DNA from 2 places in the Pseudomonas sp. LB1P83 genome. Region 1 is predicted to be linked to the other one. Evidence: predicted binding sites of a transcription regulator. Region 1 holds the regulator's gene; the other holds the start of a gene.
The links. The regulator sigma-54, encoded in region 1, starts transcription at its own class of promoters, with help from an activator protein. The targets are predictions, from matches to a motif close to ANTGGCATNNANNTTGCTNT.

Region 2: the regulator sigma-54 is predicted to act here: its motif matches at 3,447-3,466, upstream of ACYZTY_RS07835 (CmpA/NrtA family ABC transporter substrate-binding protein).

What each region holds. Positions count from the first base shown of each region.
Region 1 is NZ_CM142709.1:695,158-700,862, forward strand. Features, by position in the region: gene rapZ (RNase adapter RapZ) at 1-638, opposite strand, end outside; gene ptsN (PTS IIA-like nitrogen regulatory protein PtsN) at 641-1,105, opposite strand; gene hpf (ribosome hibernation-promoting factor, HPF/YfiA family) at 1,118-1,426, opposite strand; gene ACYZTY_RS03010 (RNA polymerase factor sigma-54) at 1,501-2,994, opposite strand; gene lptB (LPS export ABC transporter ATP-binding protein) at 3,179-3,904, opposite strand; gene lptA (lipopolysaccharide transport periplasmic protein LptA) at 3,904-4,452, opposite strand; gene lptC (LPS export ABC transporter periplasmic protein LptC) at 4,439-5,011, opposite strand; gene ACYZTY_RS03030 (KdsC family phosphatase) at 5,019-5,543, opposite strand; gene ACYZTY_RS03035 (KpsF/GutQ family sugar-phosphate isomerase) at 5,543-5,705, opposite strand, start outside.
Region 2 is NZ_CM142709.1:1,706,687-1,712,391, forward strand. Features, by position in the region: gene ACYZTY_RS07825 (nitrate/nitrite transporter) at 1-1,152, opposite strand, end outside; gene ACYZTY_RS07830 (ANTAR domain-containing response regulator) at 1,525-2,100, opposite strand; gene ACYZTY_RS07835 (CmpA/NrtA family ABC transporter substrate-binding protein) at 2,116-3,327, opposite strand; gene ACYZTY_RS07840 (quinone-dependent dihydroorotate dehydrogenase) at 3,559-4,578, shown strand; gene rmf (ribosome modulation factor) at 4,871-5,086, opposite strand; gene rlmKL (bifunctional 23S rRNA (guanine(2069)-N(7))-methyltransferase RlmK/23S rRNA (guanine(2445)-N(2))-methyltransferase RlmL) at 5,615-5,705, shown strand, end outside.

The DNA of each region.
Region 1 (5,705 bases):
TATTCGGCCACCGGTTGATCAAGCCCCGACTGGGCGCGCAATTCTGGCTTCCAGTAAGGGTTGGGCAGGCAGCGCACATCGAACACCACGTCCGCATCCACCGGCATGCCACGCTTGAACCCGAAAGACTCCACCAGGAACGCAGTGCCAGGCTCGGGTTGATTGAGCAGGCGTAGCTTGATGGTATCGCGCAGCTGATACAGGTTCAGGTTGGTGGTGTTGACTTTGAGGTCGGCCAGATCAGCGATGGGGCCCAGCAGATTGCTTTCGTCCTGAATCGCTTCGGCCAATGAACGATTGGCGTTGCTCAGTGGGTGGCGGCGGCGCGTTTCCGAAAAACGTTTGAGCAGCGTTTCTTCGTCGGCGTCCAGATACAGCACATCGCATTTGATATGCCGGCTGCGGACTTCTTCCAGCAACTCCGGGAACCGCGATAGATGACTCGGCAGGTTGCGCGCATCAATGGATACAGCGACCAGCGGTTGTGCCAGCTCGGTATGAATCAGCGCGCGTTCGGCCAGTTCCGGCAGCAATCCGGCGGGCAGGTTGTCGATGCAGTAGTAACCGTTGTCCTCGAGAACATCGAGGGCGGTGCTTTTACCTGAGCCGGAACGGCCACTGACAATGATCAATCGCATGATTACTGACCGTTTTGCTCGTCCAGGACAACCTGATACAAGGCTTCATTGCTCGGGGCGCTGCGCAGTTTTTCGCGCACTTCCTTGCGATCGAGCATGCTGGCGATCTGGCGCAGTAGCTCCAGGTGCGCATCGGTGGCGGCTTGCGGGACCAGCAAAACGAACAGCAGGTCAACCGGAGCGCCGTCGATGGCGTCGAAATCGATGGGGGCGTCGAGGTGCATCAAGGCACTGATGGGCGAGTTACAACCCTTGAGACGACAGTGGGGAATGGCGATGCCGTTACCAAAACCGGTCGAGCCAAGTTTTTCACGGGCGATCAGAGCCTCGAAGACATCTTGCATCTCCAGATCCGGGACTTCTTTATGGATAAGGTTGGCAATTTGCTCGAGGGCTTTCTTTTTGCTGCCGCCCGGCACGTTCACGAGGGAACGGCCGGGGGTCAGGATGCTTTCAAGTCGGATCATGGGTTGGGAGTGTTAACGACCGGTCGCGCCTTGGAGGAGGCTCTGGGTCTTTTCCTTATGCTTTTTGAGTTGTTTATCCAGCTTGTCGGTGAGTGCGTCGATCGCCGCGTACATATCGGTATGTTCCGCGTTGGCGACCACTTCATTCCCGGGAATATGCAGCGTGGCTTCGATTTTCTGCTTCAGCTTTTCGACCGTCATCGTGACCTGCACGTTGGTGATCTTGTCGAAATGTCGCTCCAATCGTTCGAGTTTTTCGCCGATGTAGGTGCGAAGAGGTTCGGTCACTTCCAGTTGGTGTCCACTGATGTTGACTTGCATACAGCTTCTCCTTCGTTGCCAGTGCATAAAGCGGTAGATCAGATGATCTACCACTGGAACGCTGTGGCGTGGCCCTACATCAACCGCTTGCGTTCGCTCGAAGGCGCGATCCCGAGGGATTCGCGGTACTTGGCGACGGTGCGGCGAGCCACCTGAATGCCTTGTGCCTCCAGTAAACCAGCGATCTTGCTGTCACTCAACGGCTTTTTCTGATTTTCCGCCGCAACCAGTTTTTTGATGATCGCGCGGATCGCTGTGGACGAGCATTCACCGCCTTCGGAGGTGCTGACGTGGCTGGAGAAAAAGTATTTCAGTTCATATATGCCCCGAGGGGTATGCATGAATTTCTGCGTGGTCACCCGCGAAATCGTCGACTCATGCATCCCCACCGCTTCGGCGATGTCATGCAGCACCAGCGGTTTCATCGCTTCGTCACCGTATTCCAGGAAGCCGCGCTGATGCTCGACAATCTGGGTGGCTACTTTCATCAGGGTTTCGTTGCGGCTTTGCAGGCTCTTGATAAACCAGCGGGCCTCTTGCAACTGATTGCGCATGAAGGTGTTGTCGGCGCTGGTATCGGCGCGGCGCACAAAACCGGCGTACTGGGCGTTGACCCGCAGCCGTGGCACCGATTCCTGGTTCAGTTCGACCAGCCAGCGTTCGTTATCCTTGCGCACGATCACGTCAGGAACTACGTACTCGGCCTCGCTGGACTCGATCTGCGAGCCCGGACGAGGGTTGAGGCTCTGCACCAGCTCGATCACCTGGCGCAGTTCATCTTCCTTGAGCTTCATGCGGCGCATCAGCTGGCTGTAGTCGCGGCTGCCGAGCAGGTCGATGTAGTCGCTGACCAGACGCTTGGCTTCGGCCAACCAAGGCGTCTTGGCGGGCAGTTGGCGCAGTTGCAGCAGCAGGCATTCGCCCAGGTTGCGGGCGCCAATGCCGGCCGGTTCGAATTGCTGGATGCGGTGCAGGACGGCTTCGATTTCGTCCAGTTCGATGTCCAGTTCCGGATCGAAGGCCTCGAGAATTTCCTCGAGGGTTTCGTCCAGGTAGCCCTGATTGTTGATGCAGTCGATCAGGGTCACGGCGATCAGGCGATCGGTGTCGGACATCGGTGCCAGGTTCAGTTGCCACAGCAAATGGCTTTGCAGGCTTTCACCGGCCGATGTACGGGTGGTGAAATCCCACTCGTCGTCATCGTTGCTCGGCAGGCTGCTGGCGCTGGTCTGGTAGACGTCTTCCCACGCGGTATCGACGGGCAGTTCGTTGGGAATGCGCTCGTTCCAGTCACCTTCCTCGAGGTTATCCACCGTGGGGGCGGTTTCCTGGTAGGAGGGTTCCGAAACATCGGCGTTGGGTAGCTGTTCGGCTTTGTCGGCCAAGGGGTCGGCATTATCGAAGTCGTCGCCTTCTTCCTGGCGTTCGAGCATCGGATTGGACTCCAGGGCCTCCTGGATTTCCTGTTGCAGGTCCAGGGTCGACAATTGGAGCAGGCGGATGGCCTGTTGCAGCTGCGGTGTCATCGTCAGCTGCTGGCCCATTCTCAAGACTAGCGATGGTTTCATGGCAGGGGCTTAACACCTTATTCGCCGGCGCACATGCGCCATCCACTACAGGGCGCCGGAGCGCCAAACATAAGCAAATTATATGCCCGAAACTGCAGCGTTTGCCTAGAGCGCTGTAACAATAAAAAAGTATTGATTTTTTATCGAGAAAAGCGCTCGGACAATCAGCCAGACACCTCAGTGCTTAAAGGCGGAACTCATGGCCCAGATACACTTCCTTGACCAGTTCGTTGGCCAGGATGGTGGCGGAGTCACCTTCGGCGATCAGCTGGCCATCGTTGACGATGTAGGCGGTTTCGCAGATGTCCAGGGTTTCACGGACGTTGTGGTCAGTGATCAGCACGCCAATGCCTTTGGCCTTGAGGTGATAGATGATCTGTTTGATGTCGCCCACCGAAATCGGGTCCACGCCGGCGAAAGGTTCGTCGAGCAGAATGAATTTCGGGTTGGTGGCCAGTGCCCGGGCGATTTCCACACGGCGACGTTCACCACCGGACAGGCTCATGCCGAGGTTGTCGCGGATGTGGCTGATGTGGAATTCCTGCAGCAGGCTTTCCAGCTCTTTGCGACGATCGGCCTTGTCGAGTTCCTTGCGGGTCTCGAGGATGGCCATGATGTTGTCGGCCACCGACAGTTTGCGGAAGATCGACGCTTCTTGCGGAAGATAGCCGATACCGGCCTTTGCACGACCGTGCATCGGCTGGTGGCTGACGTCCAGGTCGTCGATCAATACGCGACCCTGATCCGCCTGCACCAGGCCAACGATCATGTAGAAACAGGTGGTCTTGCCGGCGCCGTTAGGACCCAGCAGGCCGACGATTTGACCGCTGTCGATGGACAGGCTGACGTCACGCACGACCTGGCGGCTCTTGTAGCTCTTGGCCAGATGCTGAGCTTTCAGAGTTGCCATTAAGGGGCCTTTTGCTCTTCGGTTTTCTTTTTGGGCTGGATCACCATGTCGATCCGCGGACGCGACTCGGTGACCTTGCTGCCCGTAGCGCGACCGGCGCTGGCGAGCTTTTTGTTGGTGTCATAGACGATTTTCTCGCCCTGGGTCACGTTGCCGTCCTTGTCGATGACTTTGGCGCGGTCGATCAGCACGACGCGGTCTTGCGAGGCGTGGTACTGGATAGTGACCCCATAGCCTTGAACAGGCTTTGTATCGCCTGCCGTTTGCAGCTGCTCGAAGTAGGCGAGGTTGCCCACCGAAGTCACTACGTCGATATCGCCGTTTGGGGTGCGGGTCATGGTCACAGTATTGCCGGTGACCTTCATCGAGCCCTGGGTGATGATCACGTCACCTTTATAGGTGGCAATGCCGTTCTTGTCGTCCAGTTGGGCGTCGTCGGCCTGAATGCGGATAGGCTGCTGTTGATCGTCCGGCAGAGCCCAGGCGCTCACGCTTCCCAGTGCTGCGCCCAGACTGAGCAAAATAGGGAGAGTTTTAACGAGCCTCATACTGTCCTCTTACGTTCGATAGCAGGTGTATCCTGCTTTCTTTCAAATACGCTTTCATTCCGTTGCCTGTCGATACACCGCCAGCGCCGTCGATTCTAACGGGTTGATCGGTCTGCGCATATTGCTGCTGCGGGAACACCGTCATTCGGGTGGTGGTAATCAGGGTTTTGCGGTTTTTCTCGTCGAAACGCGTGATGCGCACCGAGTCGATCAGCTCGACCTGAGTGCCGTCCGGGTTGACTTCGCCGTGCTCACTCTGGACGTGCCACGGGAACTCGGTGCCGCGGAACATGTTCAGGTCAGGGTTGGTCAGCAACGTCACCTCGCTCACTTTCATGTGTTCGACCTTGTCGGACGTCATTTCGTACTGCAATTTGCCGTCCGGCAGGTACTGCACGCTGTGGGCGTTGAGGGCGTAATAGTCGATCGCGCTTTCATCGACCTTGACCACCGGTTTGTCGAGGAAGCGTTCCGGGCTGATGTTCCAGTAGCCGACCGCGGCAAACAGCGCCGCGATGCAACCGAACACCAGGATGTTACGAATCTTTTTGCTCAGCATAATGGGCTCACAGGTACGCGGCGTTGGCCGCATCGAGGCGGCCCTGGGCGCGCAGGATCAATTCACAGAATTCGCGAGCAGCACCTTCGCCACCACGGGCCTGGGTGATGCCATGGGCGTGTTCACGCACGAAGCTGGCGGCGTTTGCTACAGCCATGCCCAGGCCAACGCGGCGAATCACCGGCAGGTCCGGCAAGTCGTCGCCCAGATAGGCGACCTGCTCATAGCTTAGGTTGAGCTGAGCCAGAAGTTCGTCGAGCACCACCAGTTTGTCTTCGCGCCCCTGGTAAAGGTGAGGAATGCCGAGATTCTTCGCTCGACGTTCGACCACCGGGGTCTTGCGGCCGCTGATGATAGCTGTCTGTACGCCGGCTGCCATCAACATCTTGATGCCTTGGCCGTCGAGGGTGCTGAACGTCTTGAATTCGCTGCCGTCTTCGAGGAAGTACAGGCGCCCGTCGGTCAGCACGCCATCGACGTCGAACACCGCGAGTTTGATCTGTTTGCCGCGTTGCAGCAGGTCCGTGCTCATTACATTACTCCCGCACGCAGCAAATCGTGCATGTTCAAGGCGCCGACCGGGCGGTCTTCGCTGTCGACCACGACCAGTGCGTTGATCTTGTGGTCTTCCATGATTTTCAGGGCTTCGGCGGCGAGCATCTCGGCGCGAGCGGTTTTGCCGTGCGCGGTCATG
Region 2 (5,705 bases), 1.0 Mb from region 1:
CCCGTGCAGGCCGAACCAGGCGAGCACGCCGAGGCTGGCGAACAACCACAACGCCAGTTGATAGCTGCCGGTGCTTTGCTTGATCGCGCCCATGCCGGCTGCGAGTGCGAAGCCGCCGATGCCGCCGGCCATGCCGATCAAACCGGTCATCACGCCGATCTCCCGACGAAAACGCTGCGGGACCAGTTGGAAAACTGCGCCGTTACCCGCACCCAAACCGAGCATGGTGCAGACGAAAAGCGCCAGTGCCGCATAGGAACTCGGCAGATTGAAACCCACCGCCGCGATGCAGACCGCTGCGACCGTGTACATCCCCAGCAACGTGCGAATCCCGCCGAAACGGTCCGCCAGCGCGCCGCCCAATGGACGCATCAGGCTGCCACCGAACACGCAAGCCGCGGTGTAGTAGCCGGCGGTCACCGGGCTCAGGCCGTATTGGTCGTTGAAGTAGCCGGGCAGGGCGCTGGCCAGACCGATGAAGCCGCCGAAGGTCACGCTGTAGAAAAACATGAACCACCAGCTGTCGCGGTCGCCCAATGCCTTCAAGTAGTCGGACATGGACTTGGCTTTCGGCCGCTCAGGGGCGTTTTTGGCCAGCCAGGCGAAAACGATAATGGTCAGGATCAGCGGGATCAGGGCGAAACCGAACACGTTGCTCCAGCCAACTGCGGCCGCCAGCACCGGGGCGATCAATGCGGCGAGCACCGTGCCCGAGTTACCGGCACCGGCGATGCCCAGGGCTTTGCCTTGATGCTGCGGCGGATACCATTGCGAGGCCAGCGGCAGCGCGACGGCGAACGACGCACCGGCCATGCCGAGGAACAGGCCCAGCACCAGCGCTTGCTCGTAGCTGTGGATGCCGAGTTTCCAGGCACCGAACAGCGCACAGATAACGATCACCTGGCCGATCAATCCGGCGGTTTTCGGCGACAGGCGATCAGCCAGCAAGCCCATGACAAAGCGCAGTACGGCGCCGGCCAGAATCGGCGTGGCCACCACCAGCCCGCGCTGTTGGGTGGTCAGGTGCAGGTCGGCGGCGATCTGCACCGCCAGGGGGCCGAGCAGGTACCAGACCATGAAACTCAGGTCGAAATAGAGGAACGCTGCGAACAACGTCGGCTTGTGACCGGATTTCCAGAAGCTTGAATTCATCGCGCACCTCAGCTGTAGGGAGTCTCGAGAAGGAGTCAGTAGCTTGCAGGTGGGGCGCCGCCTCGGCCGCACCACCGGCCCCGATCTCTGGGGCCAAAACGAAAAAACGCCGCCACCCGATTCGCCATGGGCAAATGAGGTGAGCGACGTCTTTGTCGTAGGTGGGGCAACCGCCGTTGGTTACCTGTGTGGATTACATAGCCAGATCTGTGCCAACACCTTGATACCGAGTTGTGGCCATTCGCGGGCAAGCCTCGCTCCTACAGGATTTGTGTCGCCCACACCATCTGAACCCACCACAAAACCTGTAGGAGCGAGCGGTGCGGCGATCCGACTTGCCCGCGAAGGCTCCTTCACAGGCTCCGCAAGGCTTCAGCCGAGCAACTCGCTCATCGCAATAATCTGCTCCGCCACCTGAATCAGCTTCTGCTGCCGGCTCATGGCCTGGCGGCGCATCAGGGTGTAGGCCTCTTCCTCGTTGCAGTCCTTCATTTTCATCAGCAGCCCCTTGGCCAGCTCGATGCGCTTGCGCTCGGCCAGTTGCTGGTCGCGAGCGTTGAGTTGGGCACGCAGGGCCTGGTCGCTTTCAAAGCGTGCCATGGCCACGTCGAGAATCGGCTGCAAGCGTTGTGCGTGAATGCCTTCGACAATGTAGGCACTGACCCCGGACTTGATCGCCTGACGCATCACATCGGGGTCGTGTTCGTCGGTAAACATCACAATCGGCCGCGGTTGGTCGCGGCTAACGAGCACCACTTGCTCCATCACATCGCGGCTCGGTGACTCGGTATCGATCAAAATGACATCCGGACGCACCGTTTCGACGCGCGCGGGCAGGTCGATGGTCAGGCCGGATTCGTCGATTACCTCGAACCCGGCTTCGGTCAATGCCGCTTTCAGGCGACCGACTTTCTTCGCGGTGTCGTTGATCAGCAGGATACGCAACATATTCGCAGTCTCCTGTCAGCGGCTGGCGATAAGGGGCGAGCTTTCGCTCATGGCGTGCAGCTTGAAATTGCGGGCATAACCGGCCGGGTCGGAGCCGTCCCAGATTTTGCCGTCGATCAACTGGCTGCTGCGCATGTCCTGGCCCTGGGCGACAACGCCGACTGCGCTGGCGGCCTCACGGTACAAGTCTAGTTGCTGGACCTGACGGGCTACCCCGAGGTAATCCGGGTCGTCGCGCAACAAGCCCCAGCGGCGGAATTGGGTCATGAACCACATGCCGTCGGACAAGTACGGCAGGTTGACCTCACCGCCCCCATGGAAGCGCAGCGCATGCGGGTCTTGCCAACGATTACCGAGGCCGTCGGCGTAGTCGCCGAGCAAGCGCGGTTCGATGCAATCGAGCGGTGCATCGAGGTATTCGGGCGCACTCAAGAGCTTCGCGGTGCTGCGGCGGTTTTCGCTGCTGTCTTCGATGAAGCGACTGGCTTCGAGGATCGCCATCACCAGCGCCCGGGCGGTGTTGGGGTATTGCTCGACAAAGGCGCGGGTGCAGCCGAGGACTTTTTCCGGGTGATCGGGCCAGATGGTCTGGCTCGTCGCCATGGTGAAACCCAGATTCTGCTTCACCGCGCTGGCGGACCACGGCTCGCCGACGCAGAAGCCATCGATACGCCCGGCTTGCAGGTGCGCGACCATTTGCGGCGGCGGCACCACCACACTGTCAACGTCCTGCAACGGATGAATGCCCTGGCTTGCGAGCCAGTAATACAGCCACATGGCGTGGGTGCCGGTGGGAAATGTCTGGGCGAAGGTCAGTTTTGGGCGACTTTGGTGCACGTGCAGGTCCAGTGCTTCAGGACTGGTCACCCCCAACGCTTGCAAGTCGTGAGAAAGGTTGATGCTCTGGCCGTTCTGGTTCAGGCCCATGAGCACCGCCATGTCGGTGGACGCGACGCCGCCGATGCCCAGGTGCACGGCGTAAATCAGACCGTACAGGCTGTGGGCGGCGTCGAGTTCGCCGCTGACCAGTTTGTCCCGCAGGTTGGCCCAGGACGACTGGCGCTTGAGGTTCAGGGTCAGGCCGTAAGGCTGCGCGAAACCCTGCGTGGCAGCGACCACCACCGAGGCGCAGTCGCTCAGGGCCATGAAGCCGAGGTTGATTTCAGTCTTTTCCGGGGCATCGCTGCCATTGACCCAGGCCAACGGGCCCGCTGTGGTTTCATTCATGGCTAAACACCTTCCAAAAAAAAGCGCCGTTCCGGGCTGCTTGCCAGGGCAAGGCCAAGTGACGACGCCTTTGTCTTTCGACTCATCCCGCCGTTGGCATGAGTGCTGATGCCTATGCTGGTGCAAGGCATATGCCATCGCCCGCTGATTTTGTTGCGCGCCTCGCTTGCGACCGCGATGCCCGGCTATAATCGCCGCCTCATTTCGCCGCCATTCGAGTCAAAACCGCCCATGTACACCCTGGCCCGTCAGCTGTTGTTCAAACTTTCCCCGGAAACCTCCCACGATCTGTCCCTGGACCTGATCGGCGCGGGCGGACGTTTGGGCCTCAACGGTTTGCTGTGCAAGGCGCCGGCGAAAATGCCGGTGAACGTCATGGGGCTGGAATTTCCGAACCCGGTGGGTTTGGCGGCCGGTCTGGACAAGAACGGCGCGGCCATCGACGGTTTTGCCCAGCTGGGTTTTGGTTTTGTCGAAATCGGCACCATCACCCCGCGTCCACAGCCGGGTAACCCGAAGCCACGGATTTTCCGTCTGCCGGATGCCGAGGCGATCATCAACCGCATGGGTTTCAACAACCTCGGGGTCGATCACCTGCTGGCCCGCGTGGCGGCGGCCAAGTACAAGGGCGTGCTGGGCATCAACATCGGCAAGAACTTCGATACGCCGGTTGAACGCGCGGTCGACGATTACCTGATCTGCCTGGACAAGGTCTACGCCCACGCCAGCTACGTGACGGTCAACGTCAGTTCGCCGAACACCCCGGGCCTGCGCAGCCTGCAATTCGGCGATTCGCTCAAGCAATTGCTCGCCGACCTGGCGACCCGTCGCGCAGAATTGGCGTTGCGCCACGGCAAACATGTCCCGCTGGCGATCAAGATCGCGCCGGACATGACTGACGAAGAAACCGCGCAGGTCGCGCAAGCGTTGATCGAAACCGGGATGGACGCGGTGATTGCCACCAACACCACCCTGAGCCGCGTGGGCGTCGAAGGCATGGAGCACGGTGACGAGGCGGGCGGTCTGTCCGGCGCACCGGTTCGCGACAAGAGCACCCACACCGTGAAGGTACTGGCCGCCGAACTGGCCGGCCGCTTGCCGATCATCGCCGTGGGCGGCATCACCGAAGGCAAACACGCGGCCGAGAAAATCGCTGCGGGTGCGAGCCTGGTGCAGCTCTACTCCGGCTTTATCTACAAAGGCCCGGCGCTGATTCGCGAGTCCGTCGACGCTATCGCAGCCCTACGCTGACTTGTAGCAGCTGCCGAGCACCGCGAGGCTGCGATCGGCTGCGAAGCAGTCGTAAACCCTGCATGCACGGTGTATGAGCAAGACCGCGGTGCTTGATTTTACGACTGCTTCGCCGCCGAATGCAGCCTCGCGATGCTCGGCAGCTGCTACAAGGAAATTGTGTTTCGGCAAAATGCAGGCATAAAAAAGGGCACCTCGAAGGTGCCCTTGGGCCGGAGCCCGCCGCCCGGATGGGGCGTGCGTGGTAAGTCGTTACGTAATCAGATTGTCGTGTCGGAGTGTGTGCCCTGTGTTAGCCGACGGCGTGAAGTTCGTTGAGTCTATGGATTCCCGCAGTGCCGGTCATACCGTCCCAGTTGTCGCCGCGTCCTTCTCGCCAGCCGTTAATCCAGGCTTGACGTACCGACGGTAGAGTAAATGGGCAAAGCTCACGGGATTTGCCACCAACGCCATATTGATATCCGCGCAAAAATGCTCTTTCCAACGGATCACGCTTAAGTCTTCTCATAGGGTGTTGCCCTCACTTGTTGACTGTATTTATCGCGTCGACCTCAACTGAGGTCTGGCAGAAAAACTCCTGCCGTTGGGGCTCGCTGCCGGCGTCGCGAGCCAAGGTGTTGACGCCGTTGCGACGTCAACCTGTGTTGAGTTCTAACCAATGCGTCACATCGAGGGAATGATCGTTTTGTCATAAGAACGTAACCAGAAAGATGCTAAGGCCATAAGTAACTCGATGTTTGTCCCGTGTTTATTGGCCAAAGCCCTGTATGATCGGCCCCCCGCAGGATGACGGGGTTAATCCTTTAGTGAGAATGGCTCCTGTTGAACAGGAGCACTATTCGACGAAGGGTCGGCTTATGACATTTTGTTGCATCAACTTTTTTATCTGCCTGTGCATCTAAGCTCTTCTAATCTGAGCAGCACGGGTGGGACGGCACACCTTCGTGCCACGCGGGCGCTCTTTTAGAAAAGCGCCTGATTGAAAACCGGGCCGGCAATGCGTTGCCGGTTCACTTAGAAAGGCTCTGAAATTCCAATGTCCGATCAATTCGAAATCTTCCTCACTTGCCCAAAAGGCCTTGAAGGCCTGCTCATCGAGGAAGCCGTCGGGCTTGGCCTTGAAGAAG